One region of the Bacillus sp. N12A5 genome, then DNA from elsewhere that is predicted to be linked to it. Evidence: riboswitches for the same ligand, from Rfam matches in the RefSeq annotation. Region 1 holds a riboswitch; each other region holds the start of a gene.
The links. Region 1 has a riboswitch for S-adenosylmethionine ahead of MOC09_RS18585 (5-methyltetrahydropteroyltriglutamate--homocysteine S-methyltransferase). Riboswitches for the same ligand answer to the same signal wherever they lie in the genome.
Positions count from the first base shown of each region.

Region 1 (6,476 bases):
AAATTTTTGAGCGGCAGTTTTTAAGCGGAGAGCTTGAGGTCGAGCTTGTACCCCAAGGAACACTCGCTGAGAGAATTCGTGCAGGCGGCGCGGGCATACCGGGATTTTATACGGCGACAGGCGTCGGCACCTCCATAGCCGAGGGAAAAGAGCATAAAACGTTCGGCGGCCGGACGTATGTACTGGAGCGAGGCATTACTGGCGATGTGGCGATCGTTAAAGCGTGGAAAGCGGACACCATGGGGAATTTGATTTTTCGGAAAACGGCGAGAAATTTCAATCCCGTTGCTGCGATGGCAGGCAAGATTACGATTGCCGAGGCGGAAGAAATCGTGGACGCAGGAGAGCTCGATCCAGATCACATCCATACACCGGGAATTTATGTACAGCATGTGGTGCGTGGCGCGAGCCAAGAAAAACGGATTGAAAAACGAACAGTTCGGCAAGCGGCGGGAAAGGGTGAAGCGAAATGAAGGAAGCGAGAAAACGAATGGTTAAACGCGCTGTACAAGAAATCAAGGATGGCATGAATGTGAATCTTGGGATTGGAATGCCGACGCTTGTCGCAAATGAGATCCCCGATGGCGTTCACGTCATGCTTCAGTCAGAAAACGGATTGCTCGGGATCGGCCCCTATCCTCTGGAAGGAACGGAAGACGCGGATTTGATCAATGCTGGGAAGGAAACGATCACTGAAGTGACGGGCGCTTCCTATTTTGACAGTGCTGAATCATTCGCAATGATACGAGGCGGGCATATCGATCTGGCTATTCTCGGCGGCATGGAGGTTTCGGAGCAGGGTGATTTGGCCAATTGGATGATCCCCGGCAAAATGGTAAAAGGGATGGGGGGCGCCATGGATCTCGTCAACGGTGCGAAACGGATCGTTGTCATCATGGAGCATGTCAATAAACATGGCGAGTCAAAGGTGAGAAAAACATGCTCGCTTCCGCTGACAGGCCAGCAAGTCGTGCACAGGCTGATTACGGATTTGGCAGTGTTTGATTTTGTTAACGGCCGCATGACGCTGACGGAGCTTCAGGAAGGTGTCACCATTGAAGAGGTTTATGAAAAAACAGAAGCTGATTTCGCGGTAAGCCAGTCTGTGCTCAAACAAAATTCTTAATGGGAAGGTGTTTGACATGAACGAACAAGTCGCCTTGGTAACAGGGGCAGCCGGCGGAATCGGATTCGAAATCGCGAGGGAATTCGCCCGTGAAGGCGCCAGCGTCATCATTTCAGATCTCCATCAGAAAGCGTGCGAAAAGGCAGTCTCCAAGCTTGCAGATGAAGGATTTGACGCGGTGGCCATCCCGTGTGATGTGACAAAGGAAGCGCAAGTCGCTGACACGGTGAACGCCATCCAAAAACGGTACGGGCGCTTGGATATTTTGGTGAACAATGCCGGTATTCAGCACGTCGCCCCGATTGAAGAGTTTCCGACAGAAACCTTTGAACAGCTGATCAAGGTCATGCTGACGGCGCCCTTCATCGCAATGAAGCATGTTTTTCCGATCATGAAAAAACAGCAGTTTGGCAGAATCATTAATATCGCGTCTGTTAATGGATTAGTTGGCTTTGCAGGGAAATCCGCTTACAATAGCGCCAAGCACGGCGTCATTGGACTCACAAAAGTCGGGGCGCTGGAAGGCGCGCCCCACGGCATTACAGTCAATGCGCTCTGCCCGGGTTATGTCGATACCCAGCTTGTACGCAATCAGCTTAGCGATCTATCGAAAACGAGAAATGTCCCTTACGACTCTGTACTTGAACAAGTCATTTTTCCGCTTGTGCCGCAAAAGCGACTGCTTTCCGTCAAGGAAATTGCGGATTATGCCGTGTTTTTGGCAAGCGAGAAGGCGAAGGGCGTCACTGGGCAGGCTGTCGTCCTTGATGGGGGCTACACTGCACAATGATAGAAAAAACACACTTGCTCCGTTAGGGAATCAAGTGTGTTTTTTCTTTGCTTATTTCCACACATCGTTAGCGATCTCAACCACGTGGCGAAGCTTCGCCCATTGCTGTTCTTCAGTCAGCTTGTTGCCTTCCTCAGTGGAAGCGAATCCGCATTGAGGGCTGAGGCAAAGCTGGTCTAAGCTCACATAACGGGATGCTTCTTCAATACGGCGTTTCACATCGTCCGGATGTTCAAGCTTACCAAATTTAGATGTCACTAAACCAAGGACAAGCTGAAGGTCAGAGCGCTTCACATACCGGAGCGGCTCAAATCCGCCTGAGCGTGAATCATCATACTCTAAGAAAAGCCCGTCCAGGTTCAAGCCGTCAAAAATAGTTTCGGCTGCTGCGTCATAGCCGCCTTCAGCTGTCCAAGTGGACTGGAAGTTGCCGCGGCAAATATGCATGGTTACCGTCAAGTCATCCGGACGGTCAGCAATCGCGTCGTTAATGGATTTCGCAAATAGCTGGCGAAGCTCGTCAGGCGTTGTTCCAAACGCTTCGATTTGTTTTAAGCCTTTTTCAGATAAGAAAACAGCCCATGCCGTATCATCAAGCTGGAGGTAGCGGCAGCCTCTGTCGTAAAACGCTTGAATCGCCTTTTTATATGCTTTGGATACATCGTGCTGGAAAAGGTGATAGTCATTTTTATAGGAAGCCTTTTCTAGCTTGCCGCGGAAAAACAGCATATTCGGGCTTGGGATCGTCATCTTTGGCGTCGCATCACCGGCAATGCTGTGGAGAAATGAGTAATCTTCAAGCATTGGGTGAGTTGAAAAGTCGATATCACCTGTGACTTTGATGCCGCGTGCTTTAGTCTGCACATTATGGAATTGAATGCCGTGCTCAGGAGTGAACGGCTCAACGCCATCCAGATTTTCTAAGAAATCAAAATGCCACCACGCTCTGCGGAATTCACCGTCAGTCACGACGTTCAGGCCGGTTTCCTTTTGTTTCTCCACAATGCGGGTGATTTCATCGTCTTCAATTTGGCGGAGCTGTTCAGCCGTAATTTCGCCAGCCGCTTTTTGCAGCCGTGCTTTTTTGACGGGCTCAGATCTCAGCAGGCTCCCGACTTGATCCGCGCGAAACGGCGGTTTTTTTCTTTGAAGTGATTGTTGTTCTGCGGGTGTTGTTTGTTGTGACATGTTGTCCATTCCTTCTTTCCATTCGAGTATAAAAAAGCTCTTCCTTTGGATAAGGAAGAGCTTGTGTGACAATCTCAACCTTATCTTCAAGAGCAATTATTGCTCTAAAGGATTTAGCACCATTCTGTTAAACAGCGGTTGCCGGGTATCGCAGGGCCAGTCCCTCCACCTCTCTTGATAAGGAAAACCTTTTTATGAAATTTTCTGATAGTATCTATTATTCACACATTTTCTGTTTCTGTCAATGATAGATTATCTCCACACATCGTTGGCGATGTCGATGACATGGCGAAGCTTTGCCCATTGCTGCTCCTCTGTCAAAAGGTTTCCTTCTTCTGTAGAGGCGAAACCGCACTGCGGGCTGAGGCACAGCTGATCCAAGCTGACAAAGCGCGCCGCTTCATTGATTCGGCGTTTCACATCGTCAGGATTTTCGAGCTCGCCGTATTTTGATGTGATCAAGCCGAGCACGATTTGCAGATCTTTGCGTTTCACATAACGGAGCGGATCAAAGTTTCCAGAGCGGTCATCATCGTATTCCAAGAACAAGCCGTCCAGGTTTAAGCCGTCCAAAATCGTTTCTGCAACAGCGTCATAGCCCCCAGATGCCGCCCAAGTTGAACGGAAGTTGCCGCGGCAAATGTGCATCGTGATTGCTAAATCATCAGGCCGGTCTGCCACTGCATCGTTAATCGTTTTGGCAAACAAGGCAGGCAATGTTTCTGGATCGCCGCCGAGCGCCCGGACAACCTCTCTGCCTTTTTCTTCAAAGAAGAGAGACCATGACGTATCATCAAGCTGAAGATAACGGCAGCCAGCGTCATAGAAGGCTTTGATTGCTTTTTTGTACGCTTGGGCCAGGTCATGAAAGTATTCCTCTTGGTCATCATAAATCCCCTTATCAGCCTTTTCACCGAAAAACAGCATATTCGGGCTCGGAATCGTCAGCTTGGGTGTCGCCCCGCCGGCAATCTTATGTAAAAATTGATAATCGGCAAGTGCTGGGTGGCTCGTAAAATCGAGTTTTCCCGTCACCTTGATGCTGCGTGCTTTTGTTTTGGCATGATGGAACTGAATCCCTTCAGCCGGAATGAATGGTTCCACGCCGTCGAGCCCTTCCAGAAAATCATAATGCCACCATGAACGGCGGAATTCCCCGTCTGTTACCACATCAAGGCCGATTTCTTTTTGTTTTTCCACAATGCGGGTGATTTCTTGGTTTTCGACATCACGCAGCTGTTCCGCTGTGATCTCGCCGGCCGCTTTTTTCTGCCGGGCTTCTTTCACCGGAGCAGAGCGCAATAAACTGCCGACATGATCGGCACGGAAAGGAGCTTTGCGCTGTTGTTCTGTTTTTTGTCCTGCAAGATGTGTTTGTTGAGCCATGTCATTCGCCTCTTTTCTAAATTATGTTGAGCATAAAAAAGCTCTTCCTTTGTGTAAGGAAGAGCTTGAACGATCAAATCTCCGCCTCATCTGCAAGAACGCAATGTTCTTAAGGATTTAGCACCATTCTGTTTAAAACAGCGGTTGCCGGGTATCATAGGGCCAGTCCCTCCACCTCTCTTGATAAGGTACATCTTCATATATAGATTTCAATTATCTTAATATTATTACTTTTGAATCAATTGTCAACACTTTTTAGAAAATACTTTCATCTTCATCGTTATATAAAACCATATCCAGTACGATAGCAATAGCCGTGCAAATCAGCACATCCTCCTCGTTTGCAATCTGCAAGTGATAGGAATCGCCCCAGCTTAGCCACTTTTTGCTTACGGACATCCGGACATTCTTCCCGTCCGTCAGCTGGAATTCGTCCTTCCACAAATCACCTTCGATTTCCCAGTTAAGCTTGGAAATCTCAAACTTCGGTTTGAAAAACGTTACCTTCTTCGTCACTTCACAAACCGTTTCTCCGCCAATTGAAATCTCGTATCGCGGCAAAAAAGACATCACTTTTTGTTCTATGGACACGAGCGTTTTTCCTGTTGAATCTGTCATTTGTAACGAGTCCCCTAACGAAAAGAACCGCCCCTCGACCTTGAATGTCTCCTGTTCATCCCGGTCATAAATGTGAAACGCATCTTTAAACGAGAACATTTTTTGTTTCATAAATAATTCAATCATTGCTAAAGTCTCCTTTTGGATTTGCCTAGTATGAAATTACGGATAGAGGGTGAAAAGTTTTCAGGCTCTAAATCAAAACAATTTTAAAAGGCTGCCTGATTCAGCAGCCTTTTCGTTTGAAATATAGAATTAGGAAAGATGCATCCGGCGTTTTTGGCGGATGGCGTCAAGGTCGATTAGGTTGTTGTGATGAGGTGCGGCTGCTGGCAGAGGGCTTGTCTTTTGCGGTTTGCGGCGATTGTCCTTGCTGAAAGAAAAAAGAAGATAGCCGCATAATGCGATGATAATAAATAGGATCATGTTACATACCTCCCAAAAATAGTTTTGGTATTCTCTATTGTACGGATAAAATGTCAAAAAGTATTCAAAAAATTCCAAATCGACTAAAAATAAATTACTGTCCCTCTAAAACAGTCTAACCTGTTGACCTGAAAATAGTCTTACATCTCGATGGTTATTCTAGTTGTTGGTTGGTTCTATAGTTACTATCGACGCTATAATCAATTCCTTTATATAACTTTAAGACTAAGTTTTCGTGATTCTAATTACCTGTTTTTGGATTCTCTTTTTTTTTGCTTGTTTGATGTATACCCTATTTTCCGCAATCAAACACAAAAAACCCAAATCACGGAGCATTTGGGCGGTACGAGAGGGATTGAGATTGTGGTTTTGAGGATGTGTATGTCAATTAGAAGAAGCGTTTGAACATTTTTCTGATCTTTTGAAACGGGCTGGATTTCTTTTGCATGTTTAGCGGTCTAGTCGTGATCCATTTTTTCAATAGGCTCTTTTTTGCAGCAATTGCTTGTTTTGTCACTGTTTTTCCTCCTCATCCGTTGATACTTGTTTTACGGAGGACGTTTTAAAAATGTTTCATTTTTACGCAAAAAAACCAGTCCTTTTTTGGACTGGTTTTTGGCATTACGCCTGTTCTTCAAACAGCTTTGCAATCTCAACGATGACGTTTACGGCTTTGACCATGTTATCAGCTGAGATGTATTCAAATTTTCCGTGGAAGTTTTCCCCGCCGGTAAAGATGTTTGGCGTCGGGAGTCCCATGTAGGACAGCTGGGATCCGTCCGTCCCGCCGCGGATTGGAGAAATCTTCGGTTCAATGCCGAGGTTTTCCATCGCTTGTTTGGCAATGTTGACGATTTCGATGACAGGTTCGATTTTTTCTTTCATGTTGTAGTATTGATCGTTCATATCAAGCTGAACGCGTTCTTTTCCGTATTCGTTTTG
Region 1 is NZ_JALAMR010000021.1:43,343-49,818, reverse strand. Features, by position in the region: gene MOC09_RS18605 (CoA transferase subunit A) at 1-473, shown strand, start outside; gene MOC09_RS18600 (CoA transferase subunit B) at 470-1,126, shown strand; gene MOC09_RS18595 (3-hydroxybutyrate dehydrogenase) at 1,143-1,916, shown strand; gene MOC09_RS18590 (5-methyltetrahydropteroyltriglutamate--homocysteine S-methyltransferase) at 1,968-3,104, opposite strand; SAM riboswitch class I at 3,182-3,288, opposite strand; gene MOC09_RS18585 (5-methyltetrahydropteroyltriglutamate--homocysteine S-methyltransferase) at 3,357-4,490, opposite strand; SAM riboswitch class I at 4,574-4,680, opposite strand; gene MOC09_RS18580 (LURP-one-related/scramblase family protein) at 4,746-5,234, opposite strand; gene MOC09_RS18575 (hypothetical protein) at 5,364-5,612, opposite strand; gene MOC09_RS18570 (hypothetical protein) at 5,923-6,051, opposite strand; gene pepT (peptidase T) at 6,156-6,476, opposite strand, start outside.

Region 2 (6,476 bases), on a different contig from region 1:
CAACATGCGCAATTTCTTCCGGTATATCATGTTTTGCATGGGCAGCTGTTAAAAGAAGCAGAGGCACCACTGCAATATGAGTGGCGCCTTGCTTTACACATGCTTCAAACCCTGTCTCAATTGTCGGCTCCTGAAGCTCCAAAAAGCTGATTTCCTGTATAGGCGCAGAGATGTGCGCCTTGCATCCTTCCAAGAAGGCGGCGGCTTCTTGCTGCGCCTTTTTTACCCGGCTGCCGTGACCGACATATAAAATTGCTTGTTTCATTTTACAACGCCTCGCTTAAATCTTGTTTTTTCAGTTCAGATTCAAACCATTCCAGCTTATAGTGATAATTTACAACATTTCCAATGACAATTAAACTCGGATTTTTAATGTCTTCTTTTATCACTGTTTCTGAAAGGGTGTCAACTGTACAAAAAACAGATTTTTGCTTGTCCGTTGTTCCCCAGTGAATAAAGGCTGCAGGCGTAGAACCGTCTCGCCCGTTTTCAAGGAGTTTTTTTTCGATTTGCTTCACGTTTTTGATACCCATATAGATGACAAGTGTATCAATTCCCGTGGCCAGCGCTTTCCACTTTTCCTCAAAATCTTCTTCTTTTTTATAATGACCCGTTACAAAAGCGACGTTAGAGCCCGCATCCCGATGAGTAACAGGAATCCCGGCATAAGCGGCTGCCGCAATTCCTGACGTAATACCTGGGATGATTTCAAACGGAATTCCGTTTTCAGAGAGACATTCCGCTTCTTCTCCCCCCCTGCCGAACACAAAAGGGTCTCCGCCTTTCAGTCTGACAACGGTTTTCCCTTTTTGCGCATACTTTACAAGAAACCGATTGATGGTTTCTTGCTTCATCGTATGAAAATCTGGAAGCTTCCCGCAGTAGATCAGGTCTGCTTGCTCTTTGGCATATTGTAAAATCTCTTTATTTACTAATCTGTCGTATAAGATGACATCAGCTTTTTTAATGGCTTTCAGCGCTTTAATTGTCAGCAGATCAGGATCACCGGGACCCGCTCCTACAATATATACTTTCCCCATCGTATTTCCCCCGATCTATTCGAGTTCTTCCAGAACATTCGCTGTGATGTTATTCTCGCTTGCATTCCGGCATCTGAGAAGAACACAGCAGATCATATTTAGCTCAATTGCTGTTTGACAAACTCGATCAGCTGGTTTTTGCACGCTTCACGGTCATGCTGTCCTGAATCAAGAACAAGTTCCGGTGCTTCCGGCTCTTCATAAGGAGAATCGATTCCAGTGAAGAACGGAATTTCCCCGTTTCTTGCTTTTTTGTAGAGCCCTTTCGGATCTCTTTGTTCACAAATATCTAGGTCGCATTTAATGTATACCTCATGGAATTCGCCTGCTTCTACAAGCTGGCGTACCTGTTCTCTGTCCTCGCGGAAAGGTGAGATAAAAGCAGTAATGACAATTGTGCCCTGCTGAACAAAAAGCTTTGCCACCTCTCCGATTCGGCGGATGTTTTCCTTTCGGTCTTCATCAGAAAACCCAAGGTCTTTATTTAAGCCGTGACGGATATTATCCCCGTCCAGCACAATCACCTGATAGCCCTGCTCAAACAATTCTCTCGCAGCGGCATTGGCAATGGTTGATTTGCCCGAACCGCTTAATCCTGTCAGCCAGAGAATGGAGCTTTTGTGCTTGTTTTTTTTCTGATATTCTTCTTTTGTAATAGAGGCTTCATGCCATACGATATCACGATTTGTCACTGCCAGTCCCCCTTAAGATACACCTGCTTCTTCTTTTTTCTTCATCCCTCTGATTAACACTTCTACGACCTCTGCGCGGCTGAATTCTGCAGGAGGCAGCACACCGTCTCTCAGCATGCCTCTTACCTTCGTGCCTGATAAAATGACGTGATGCTCTCGGCCATGAGGGCAAGTTTTCGCTGTTCCCATATTTCCGCATTTTTCACAGAAGAAACTGTGCTCGAATTTCAGCGGTGTAATGCCGAGTTCTTCAGGTTTAAAAGTATCAAAAAGCTCCTGTGCCTCGTATGTTCCGTAATAGTCACCTACACCTGCGTGATCGCGGCCGACGATGAAATGCGTGCAGCCGTAGTTCTTTCTGACAAGCGCGTGGAAAATTGCTTCTCTCGGCCCTGCATAACGCATCGCCGCTAAGAAGACACCGAGAAATACGCGCTCTTTCGGGTAATAATTGTTAAGAAGCACCTGGTAGCTTTCCATGCGAACATCAGCTGGAATGTCATCAGATTTTGTTTCGCCTACCAGCGGGTTCAAAAACAAGCCGTCTACTGTTTCAAGAGCAGTTTTTTGAATATATTCATGCGCTCTGTGAACAGGGTTTCTTGTTTGGAAACCGACAATGGTTTCCCAGCCTTTTTCCGCAAACTGGCGTCTTGTTTCCGCCGGTTCGAACGTAAACTCTGGGAACTGTTTTGAAGCTTTTTTAATCAATGTGATCGGTCCGCCGACATATGTATCGCCGCGGCTGAACAGCTTTTTAACACCCGGGTGTTCCTGATCATCCGTTTTATACACATTAACAGCCTCTTTTTGTTTGTCAGGCACATACAGGTCTTCAATTTGGATAACACCGTATGTTTCTCCTTCATACGTCAGCTTGACCGTTTCACCGACTGACAGTTCCGCTGCTTTTTGCGCGTTCACCGGAAGCGTGATCGGAAGAGACCAGACAACACCGGAAGAAAGACGCATGTTTTCGACAACAGATACGTAATCTTTTTCATTAAAGAAACCTTCGATTGGGCTGTACGCACCGATTCCGATTAATTCTAAATCTGCAAAAGAAATCAAATCAAGTTCGATTTCTTTTTGAATACTGCTTACATTATACGATTCATCTACTCTGCTTACTAATGTTCCTCCGTGTGGTGCTAAGCTCATACTATCCATCTCCTCCTATTTAACATATAAAATTACTCAGATTAATGATCAGATTCCCCCGCCTTGTTCGTGGACAGAGCGTCTCTCTTTACGTATGGCCTTCGTCAGGCTGACCGCACCGCCCGCCGCTAAAAGCACGCTTACCATGATAAAGATTGAATAATAATCCGCTTTTAAAAACAATGATACAAGCAGATAAGAAATCGATAAAGATAAAAACGGCGATACAATCCATACCTTCAGCATCGTTTGAACAACCTGTTTATGGAACACGTTCGGACCGTTTTTGGCCATGCCTATTCCGATAATAGACGATGACGTGACTTGCGCCAAGGGCACCGGCATCCCAAATACTGAACTGATGATCACCAGACCCGCTCCTGTACCGGATAAGAGAATGCCTTCCCCTTTTGAGAATCTCGTGATTTTCTTTCCGTTTGTTTCTAACACACGCCGGCCTAATAACAGCGCGCCAAGAGCAACAAAAGCTCCCCCGTACAAAGTTCCCTTTGCGACATCAAGCACACCCGCCGCTACCAACGGGCCAACAGCATTGGCCACGTTATTCATGCCGGCAGAGAATGCTTCGAAAAATCCGGCAACTAACAAAACAATGCCGAGGATTTTTTGCTTTTTAGCAGACTTAATTTCAATCTTTAAAAAACTAAACAGCTTTGAAACCAAATAGGTAAAGCCGAAAGCAAACAGCGGGACAAAAACCCAAAACGCCACAATGACCAGAAGATTGTTCACAAACAATACTTTGTAAGCCACTCCCACTCCGACAACCGCGCCGACTGTTACTTCACTTGTCGACAAAGGAATGCCGAGCAGATTAGCCGTAAAGAGCGACAGCGCAGCGGCTCCAATAATGATGCAAACAATCGGCAGTGTAATCGTCTGCTCGGGGATAATGCCGGAGCTGATGGTTTTTACAACCTCGCCTCCGCCAATGACCGCCCCGGCCAGCACACCAACTGCACATATGATCAAAGCGTAGGTTTTCTTTTTGATGGCTCCAGAGCCGTAAGCAACTCCCATCGAAGCCGCAGCGCCGCTTGCACCAATATTCATTGCGAAAAACAAGCTAAATAAAATAGCGGCTAGTTCCATTTTGCAGCTCCTTATTCATGCAGTCCGCATTCTGTTTTCGCCATACCATTCCATCTGCCTGAGCGTAAATCCTCTGCAGTAAAAGCAGGAGCCGTGCAAGGCGCGCAGCCAATGCTTGGATATCCTTGGTCATGAAGCGGATTGTAGTCCAGCTCATTACGAGATGTGTATCTCCAAATGTCTTTCCAAGTCCAATGGATAAGCGGACATACTTTTACTGATTTGAATTTTTCATCTTTGTTTAAGAAATTCGTATTGGCACGGCTCGGCCCTTGATCGCGGCGCAGGCCGGAAAGCCAGGCCGGATGTCCAGAAAGCGCCTCTCTTAAAGGAACGACCTTTCTCAGATAGCAGCACTGATTCGGTTCTCTTTCCCACAGTTTGTCACCGTATTCTTCGGCTTGCTCCTCAAGGGTCAGATCTGGTTTTTTCAGGATGATGTTAAGGCCCGGATAGCGCTCTTTTACCCGTTCAATCGTTTCATAGGTTTCTTTAAAATGAAGTCCTGTATCAAGAAACACAATCTCTGCGTCTTTTTTCACTTTATAAATTAAATCAATCAAAACGATTCCTTCAATTCCGAAACTGCAGGCATAAACTAGCTGATTGCCGTAATGGCCGTATGCCCACTTTAAAACTGACAGCGCTCCTTTATAAGGATCGTCTTCCGGAAATGTAATGGTTGGTTCTTCCCAATTATCGTACGTTAACATTTCTTCTTTCCTCCTTTCGGAGACAAACAAACAGTAGCTTTCTGCCGGTTGTCTTTTCCAAATTGTAATGTGATGCGGGCTGTGTTATGCAAACAGCCTTTTTTCCTCTTAAAATAAAAAACTTTCAATCCGGCGGAAAGAAAGACAGGAACTGCATGGCGCCCTTATCTTTCAAAATGGAATTCATTTTGCTGGAAGTAGCACCTTACACACTGTGCAGGTTGCCGGGCTTCATAGGTCCAGTCCCTCAGCCGCTCTTGATAAGTTTTTAGATTTGTAGTAAATTTTAGCACAATTCTAACATAAGTCAACCCGACTTTTTTTATAGGATTAATAAAAAAACAGGCCGGATGGCCTGTTTTCAAGTACAGCAAGGCTTTAACGCCCCTGTACATCACTAAAATTTATTTTTTATTTTTTAAACCAATCTTTTGACTCGGGATTTTGTTTCCACGTTTTAAGCTTTTCTAGATCGTCCGAATGAATATTTCCGTTTTCAAGGGCGACCTCTGTCAAAGTATCATAATCAGTTAATGAGTAGTATGGCAGTTCCGCCTTCGCAAACGCTTCCTGTGCTTTAGGCAGCCCGTACGTAAAGATCGAGACGACACCAAGCACTTCACAGCCAGCCGCTTGTAAAGCTGCCGCAGCTTCAAGCACGCTGCCTCCTGTTGAGATTAAGTCTTCAATGACGACCGTTTTTGGGCCTTCTTGAACAGCCCCCTCAATCTGATTGCCTTTCCCGTGTGCTTTCGGCTTGCTCCTTACATAACACATCGGAAGATTCAATCGGTCAGCCGCCAGAGCAGCATGAGGAATACCGGCAGTTGCTGTTCCCGCAATCATTTCAGCTTCAGGAAAATGCTCTTCGATCAGCTTGCTGATGCCTGAGGCGACATCATTTCTGACCTCCGGGAAAGATAGCGTAAGGCGGTTGTCACAGTAGATTGGCGATAATATGCCGCTTGCCCATGTAAATGGCTCGTTCGGGCGTAAAAATACAGCTTGGATGTCTAATAGATGTTTTGCGATGATTTGTTTCATGATTTGATTCCCTCCCATTCGAGTCTGACAGCTTCATAGGCTTTTACTGGGTCTGCCGCTTTTGTAATCGAGCGGCCTACTACAATCGCTGATGACCCTTTCTCTCTCGCTATTGCAGGTGTCGCTACACGGATTTGGTCATTCGCAGCGTCCTCTGACATCCTGATGCCCGGAGTGACAGTCAGAAATGAAGGCGATACCGCCTGATAAATGGCTTCTGCTTCATGAACCGAGCAGACCACTCCATCCAGGCCGCTTTCTTCCGCCAATTTGCTGTAGTGCACAACCGTGTCGATCAGAGGCTTTTGGATCAGCAATTCAGCTTTCATGATTTGTTCAGATGTGCTTGTCAACTGGGTGACCGCGATAAGTGACGGGCGTTTTTTTCCGGCCGGCGTCCCTTCTTCTAAGCCTTCCAGAGCTGCTTGCATCATTTTTTTGCCTCCGGCCGCATGAACATTGACGAGGTCGACTCCGAGACCGGCGAGGCGCTTCATCGCTTTGTTTACAGTGGTCGGGATGTCATGAAGCTTTAAATCTAAAAACAGCTCGCAATTTCTTTCTTTTAGTTGTGTAATGATAGATGGCCCTTCTTGATAAAAAAGCTCCATTCCAACCTTTACAAATAACGGTTCTTGCTGAAAAGGCGCTAAGAATGCAAGTGTTTCTTCAGCTGATGCAAAATCAAGCGCGATGATGGGCAGGTTGTTTTT
Region 2 is NZ_JALAMR010000003.1:352,827-359,302, forward strand. Features, by position in the region: gene sirB (sirohydrochlorin chelatase) at 1-265, opposite strand, end outside; gene cobA (uroporphyrinogen-III C-methyltransferase) at 267-1,040, opposite strand; gene cysC (adenylyl-sulfate kinase) at 1,139-1,732, opposite strand; gene sat (sulfate adenylyltransferase) at 1,745-2,893, opposite strand; gene cysP (sulfate permease) at 2,942-4,006, opposite strand; gene MOC09_RS05030 (phosphoadenylyl-sulfate reductase) at 4,018-4,719, opposite strand; SAM riboswitch class I at 4,881-4,986, opposite strand; gene pyrE (orotate phosphoribosyltransferase) at 5,131-5,763, opposite strand; gene pyrF (orotidine-5'-phosphate decarboxylase) at 5,760-6,476, opposite strand, start outside; gene MOC09_RS05045 (dihydroorotate dehydrogenase) at 6,448-6,476, opposite strand, start outside.
Region 2: another riboswitch for S-adenosylmethionine. It lies ahead of MOC09_RS05030 (phosphoadenylyl-sulfate reductase); the one in region 1 lies ahead of MOC09_RS18585 (5-methyltetrahydropteroyltriglutamate--homocysteine S-methyltransferase).

Region 3 (6,476 bases), on a different contig from region 1:
CCTTAAAACAAATGGGCATCGCGATTCCAAAAGTGTGTGACCTGCAGGAAAAACTCAGTATGCCGTTTACTTTATCAAAAGAAACGCTTTTTAAAGAACCGTTTCCTGCCGGTCATAATGAAAAGAAAGAAGTTCCTTCTGGGGAGCGTGTGCTGGAAGTCAGCAGCCTTTCGTTCGCAAGAGGACAGCAGACGATTTTCAAAGACATCAGCTTCTCATTGCACGAAGGCTCTTTGACGGCGCTTGTCGGCCCGAACGGCACCGGAAAATCAACACTCTTATCCGTCCTCGCCCGTCTGATGAAGCCGAAAAGCGGAAAGATTCTTCTATATGATAAGCCGCTTCAATCGTATAAAGAAAATGAACTGCGAAAACGAATGGGATTTGTTTTTCAGAACCCCGAGCATCAGTTTGTCACCGGCACAGTATATGACGAGCTGCTGTTCGGCAAGAAAGCAAATGCTGAAACCAAGAAAAAAGCGCAGCATCTGCTGCAGCGTTTCGGTCTTGCGCATTTGGCTGATCACCATCCGTTTGCAATCAGCCAAGGGCAAAAACGGCGCCTGAGCGTCGCTACCATGCTCATGCATGACGTAAAGGTTTTATTATTAGACGAACCAACCTTTGGCCAGGACGCCCGCACGGCGGCTGAATGCATGGACATGATTCAGCGGATTAAGCAAGAAGGCACCGCTGTCCTCATGATTACACATGATATGGAGCTTGTCTCTTCGTATGCCGACAGCGTGCTTGTGCTTCACGATACGGACCTGGTTTTTGACGGATCTCCAGCGCAGTTATTTTCTCAGAAAACAAGGCTTGTCCAAAAAGCAAAGCTCACCCTTCCCCTTCTATATGAATGGATGGCATATCAAGAGGAGGTGCGTGATGAAGCAGCCGTTACATCTCATTAATCCGACAGTGAAAGCAGCGGCGGTTTTTTGCTGCGTTGTCATGCTGTCGTTTATTTACAACCCTTACACCCCTGCGTGTTTTTATATCATCATCGTGTCGGGTGTCCTATTGGCGGCCGGAATCCCATTAAAAAAATGGTTTTTGTTTACCATTCCGTTTTTGATTTTGGCATTCGGATGTGTATGGACAGCCGCTGTTTTTGGCAAGGTTCCGACAACCCCGGAAAATTTCTTATTTCAAGCCGGCCCTATCTCTATTAACAGCGATAATGTGTCTGTGGGCATCTCTCTCGGGTTTCGGATTTTGTGCTTTTCCGCCTTATCGATGATGTTTGTTTTTACGACTGACCCCATTTTATTTATGCTGAGCCTTGTCCAGCAGTGCAAGCTCTCACCAAAGCTCGCATATGGCGTGATTGCAGGTTTTCGTTTTCTTCCGCTGTTAAAGGATGAAGTCCAGCTGATTCAGCAGGCCCATAAAATCAGAGGAGGAGCGGCAGAGAGCGGCTTCGTTGAGAAAATCAGCGCGCTAAAGCGGTATACCATCCCGCTATTGGCAAGCGCCATCAGAAAAGCGGAACGGACCGCCCTGGCAATGGAATCGAAGGGGTTTACAGGAAGCAGGAATCGGACATATTATCGAACGCTGTCCGTAAATCGCCGCGACTGGCTGTTCTTTTGTCTCGTTCTCTTCTTGTTCGCAGGATCTTTTCTTGTATCCTTATGTTTTGCCTCATAAAAAGCCGCTATCGACGATAGCGGCTTTTTATATTATTGATGATAGTTTAATGCCTGGGCAAGATTGGTTTTAATCGTTATATTCGAAAAATCAATTCCAAGCTGTACAGCTGTTTGAGCGATTTCAGGCCTGATTCCTGACAGAGTTGACCGGACACCGATTAAATTGAGTGCCTCAATCAATTTAAAGATTTGGTGCGCCACCATTGTATCAACCACCACAACGCCTGACAGATCGATTAACAGATGCTCTACGCGTCTTTTGGCACAAGCATGAAGCGTGTTTTCCAGAATAAACTTGGCCCGTTCAGTATCAATGTCACCTACAAGCGGCAGCAGAGCTGTTGATTTGCTCAGGGTAATGACAGGCGAGCTTAATTCCAATATCATTTCTCTCTGGGCGTTTAATTGCTGTTTGGCATTCGTTTCAGCATGATCAACGAATGTATAAATCGTAAAATCAAAGACTTTTACAATCAAATCAGCCCATTTCTGTTTCTCTCCCGGTTCAAATGCCGATTCATTTTCTTCTGCGAACTTCTCAAGATACTTCGTGTATAATCTTCGGTTTCTCATAAACTCCCGAATGACGTACTGAACCGGCGTGTCGAGATGCTTTTGGTCGTTTGTCAGCTCAATGATCCACTCTTGAAATTCTTCGAGAAATTGTTTTTCCGGTAAAACATACATGTAATTCAGATGCCGATAAAATTCTCTGTCCTGCTCTTTCAATTCTTCCGTTACAGATGCATTATGTAGAGCGTAAAGCGAGTTCGGATCGCTTTCCTCCATCGTTTCAATCCATTCCTCGGCCATTTGATCAACATGTTCTGAAAAAAATGCGTATAATTTTTCATTCAGTTTCATCACACTGCTCCTTTCCCCAACACTATTATAACTTGACTGATAGCTGAATCCCAGTCATACACGCTGAAGCCATCCAATATTTTGAAAATAACTAATTCTTTGGGGTGTATCCTATTTTTTCAAAATGCTTCAAATGGCTCTGTCCGAGCGGTTGCTTTTTTCATATAATATGAGGCAACACCCTTGAATCCACTTGAAAGCATAAAAAAGGAGGGCTTTTTTATGAATGGTGAAATCCGCTTGATCCCGTATGTGACGAATGAGCAGATCATGGATGTAAACGAGCTTCCTGAGGGCATTAAAGTGATTAAGGCGCCAGAATTGTGGGCAAAAGGGGTAAAAGGCAAAAACGTAACAATTGCAGTATTGGACACTGGCTGCGATACAAGCCATCCTGATTTAAAAAACCAAATCATCGGCGGAAAGAACTTCACAGATGATGACGGCGGCAAGGAAGATGCGATTTCCGACTACAACGGACACGGCACACACGTCGCCGGAACAATTGCCGCTAATGATTCAAATGGCGGCATTGCTGGAGTCGCTCCTGAGGCAAGCCTATTGATTGTGAAGGTTCTAGGCGGCGCAAACGGCAGCGGACAATACGAATGGATTATTAACGGCATTAACTACGCTGTGGAACAGAAAGTCGATATCATCTCAATGTCCCTTGGCGGACCAAGCGATGTTCCGGAGCTTGAAGAAGCCGTGAAAAACGCCGTCAAAAACGGAGTGCTTGTCGTTTGCGCGGCGGGAAATGAAGGTGACGGCGACGAACGAACAGAAGAGCTTTCCTACCCCGCGGCTTATAATGAAGTGATCGCGGTTGGTTCTGTTTCCGTAGCTCGAGAATCGTCAGAATTTTCTAACGCCAATAAAGAAATCGATCTTGTGGCACCGGGAGAAAATATATTATCCACCCTCCCTAACAAGAAATACGGCAAGCTCACCGGGACTTCAATGGCTGCCCCTCACGTCAGCGGAGCGCTCGCTTTAATTAAAAGCTTTGAAGAAGAATCATTTCAAAGAAAGCTTTCTGAACCTGAGGTTTATGCACAGCTGGTTCGCAGGACACTCCCGCTTGATATCGCAAAAACGCTGGCAGGCAATGGATTCCTGTATTTAACTGCTCCTGATGAGCTGGCAGAAAAAGCAGAGCAATCACATTTGATGACACTATAAATTTATTTTTCTCATATAATAAATGCCGTAATTTGTAAATAAAATTTCAAATTCTATGTTGACAGCGAATTTGAATTGCTGTTAAGATTACCAACAAATGATTCAACTTTTCAAAAAATTAATAACATTTTCTCTTATCGAGAGTTGGGCGAGGGATTGGCCTTTTGACCCCAACAGCAACCGACCGTAATTCCATTGTGAAATGGGGCGCACTGCTTTTCGCGCCGAGACTGATGTCTCATAAGGCACGGTGCTAATTCCATCAGATTGTGTCTGAGAGATGAGAGAGGCAGTGTTTTACGCAGAAAAGCCTCTTTCTCTCATGGGAAAGAGGCTTTTTGTTTGTGAGGAAACCTCTTAGCAGCCTGTATCCGCGGGTTAACTTAGAGTGTTTTACATATAAAGGAGGAGAAACAATGACAACCATCAAAACATCGAATTTAGGATTTCCGAGAATCGGACTGAACAGAGAATGGAAAAAAGCACTTGAAGCGTATTGGAAAGGCAGCACTGATAAAGATACGTTTTTAAAGCAAATGGATGACCTATTTTTATCCGCAGTAAAAACACAAATTGACCAGCAGATTGATGTTGTGCCTGTTTCTGATTTCACACAGTATGACCATGTACTCGACACAGCGGTCAGCTTTAACTGGATTCCGAAACGATTCAGACATTTGACTGACGCTACCGATACATACTTCGCTATCGCCCGCGGAATAAAAGACGCTGTATCAAGTGAAATGACAAAATGGTTTAATACAAATTACCATTACATCGTTCCGGAATATGACGAGAGCATTGAGTTCAGCCTGACAAGAAACAAACAGCTCGAAGATTATCGCCGAATCAAACAGGCATACGGCGTTGAAACAAAGCCTGTGATTATCGGCCCATATACGTTCGTTACGCTTGCTAAAGGCTATGAACCGTCAGAAGCTAAAGCAATCCAAAAACGCCTTGTGCCGTTATATGTACAGCTTTTGAAAGAGCTTGAAGAAGAAGGCGTAAAATGGGTTCAAATCGATGAGCCGGCACTCGTTACCGCCTCTTGCGAAGATGTTCGCGGCGCAAAAGAATTATTTGAAAGCATTACAAGTGAGCTTTCCTCTTTGAATGTGCTTTTACAGACGTATTTTGATTCTGTTGATGCCTATGAAGAGCTGATCTCTTACCCGGTTCAGGGAATCGGCCTTGATTTCGTTCACGACAAAGGCAGAAACCTGGAACAGCTGAAAACACACGGCTTTCCGACAGACAAAGTACTGGCAGCCGGCGTGATCGACGGACGCAACATTTGGAAAGCAGACCTTGAAGAACGTCTCGATGCCATTCTAGATATTCTCAGCTATGCAAACGTTGATGAACTGTGGATTCAGCCTTCAAGCAGTCTGCTGCATGTTCCGGTAGCAAAACATCCTGACGAGCATTTGGAAAAGGATCTGCTGAACGGATTATCCTACGCAAAAGAAAAGCTGGCCGAGCTGACAGCTTTGAAAGAAGGGTTAGTATCAGGAAAAGCGGCGATCAGCGAACAAATCCAGCAGGCAAAAGCTGATATTCAGGCGCTTAAACTGTTTGCAACAGGCACGAATTCTGAACAAAAGAAAGAGCTTGAGCAATTAACAGATAATGACTTCAAGCGTCCGATACCGTTTGAAGAACGTTTAGCTCTGCAAAATGAATCTCTCGGCCTCCCGCTTTTGCCGACGACTACGATCGGAAGCTTCCCGCAGTCTGCTGAAGTGCGGAGCGCACGCCAAAAATGGCGGAAAAATGAATGGTCTGATGAACAGTATCAAAACTTTATCAATGCGGAAACCAAAAGGTGGATTGATATTCAGGAAGAATTGGAACTTGATGTCCTTGTTCACGGTGAGTTTGAACGGACAGACATGGTCGAATACTTCGGTGAAAAGCTGGCCGGCTTTGCCTTCACAAAATATGCTTGGGTTCAATCATACGGCTCACGCTGTGTTCGGCCGCCAGTCATTTACGGAGATGTTGAATTTATTGAACCGATGACAGTGAAAGACACGGTATATGCACAGTCCCTGACATCCAAGCATGTGAAAGGAATGCTGACAGGTCCGGTTACAATTTTAAACTGGTCTTTCCCTCGAAACGATATTTCGAGAAAAGAAATCGCCTTCCAAATCGGGCTTGCCCTTCGGAAAGAAGTAAAAGCGCTTGAAGACGCAGGCATTCAAATCATCCAAGTCGATGAACCAGCACTGCGCGAAGGCCTTCCATTAAAAACCCGCGATTGGGATGAATATTTGACTTGGGCGGCAGAAGCATTCAGATTAACCACTTCTTCCGTGAAAAACGAGACACAAATTCATACGCATATGTGCTACAGCAACTTCGAAGACATTGTCGATACGATCAATGATCTGGATGCGGATGTCATTACGATCGAGCACAGCAGAAGCCACGGAGGATTTTTAGATTACTTAAAAGAGCATCCGTATCTCAAAGGCCTTGGCCTTGGTGTGTATGACATTCACAGCCCTCGGGTGCCGTCAACTGAAGAAATGTACAACATTATCGTTGATGCGCTTGCCGTCTGTCCGACTGACCGCTTCTGGGTAAATCCAGACTGCGGATTGAAAACAAGACAGCAGGAAGAAACGGTTGCCGCATTGAAAAACATGGTGGAAGCTGCAAAACAAGCAAGAGCTCAGCAGACACAGCTTGTATAAAATAGAAACCATCTGTCTTTGGCAGATGGTTTTTTCTATTAGAAAGCGGAAATCGGTTTCCGATGCTTCC
Region 3 is NZ_JALAMR010000002.1:344,536-351,011, reverse strand. Features, by position in the region: gene MOC09_RS02205 (ABC transporter ATP-binding protein) at 1-914, shown strand, start outside; gene thiX (HMP/thiamine ABC transporter permease ThiX) at 889-1,653, shown strand; gene rsbRB (RsbT co-antagonist RsbRB) at 1,686-2,519, opposite strand; gene isp (S8 family peptidase) at 2,742-3,701, shown strand; SAM riboswitch class I at 3,833-3,988, shown strand; gene metE (5-methyltetrahydropteroyltriglutamate--homocysteine S-methyltransferase) at 4,118-6,406, shown strand; partial or broken gene MOC09_RS02180 (histidine phosphatase family protein) at 6,445-6,476, opposite strand, start outside.
Region 3: another riboswitch for S-adenosylmethionine. It lies ahead of metE (5-methyltetrahydropteroyltriglutamate--homocysteine S-methyltransferase); the one in region 1 lies ahead of MOC09_RS18585 (5-methyltetrahydropteroyltriglutamate--homocysteine S-methyltransferase).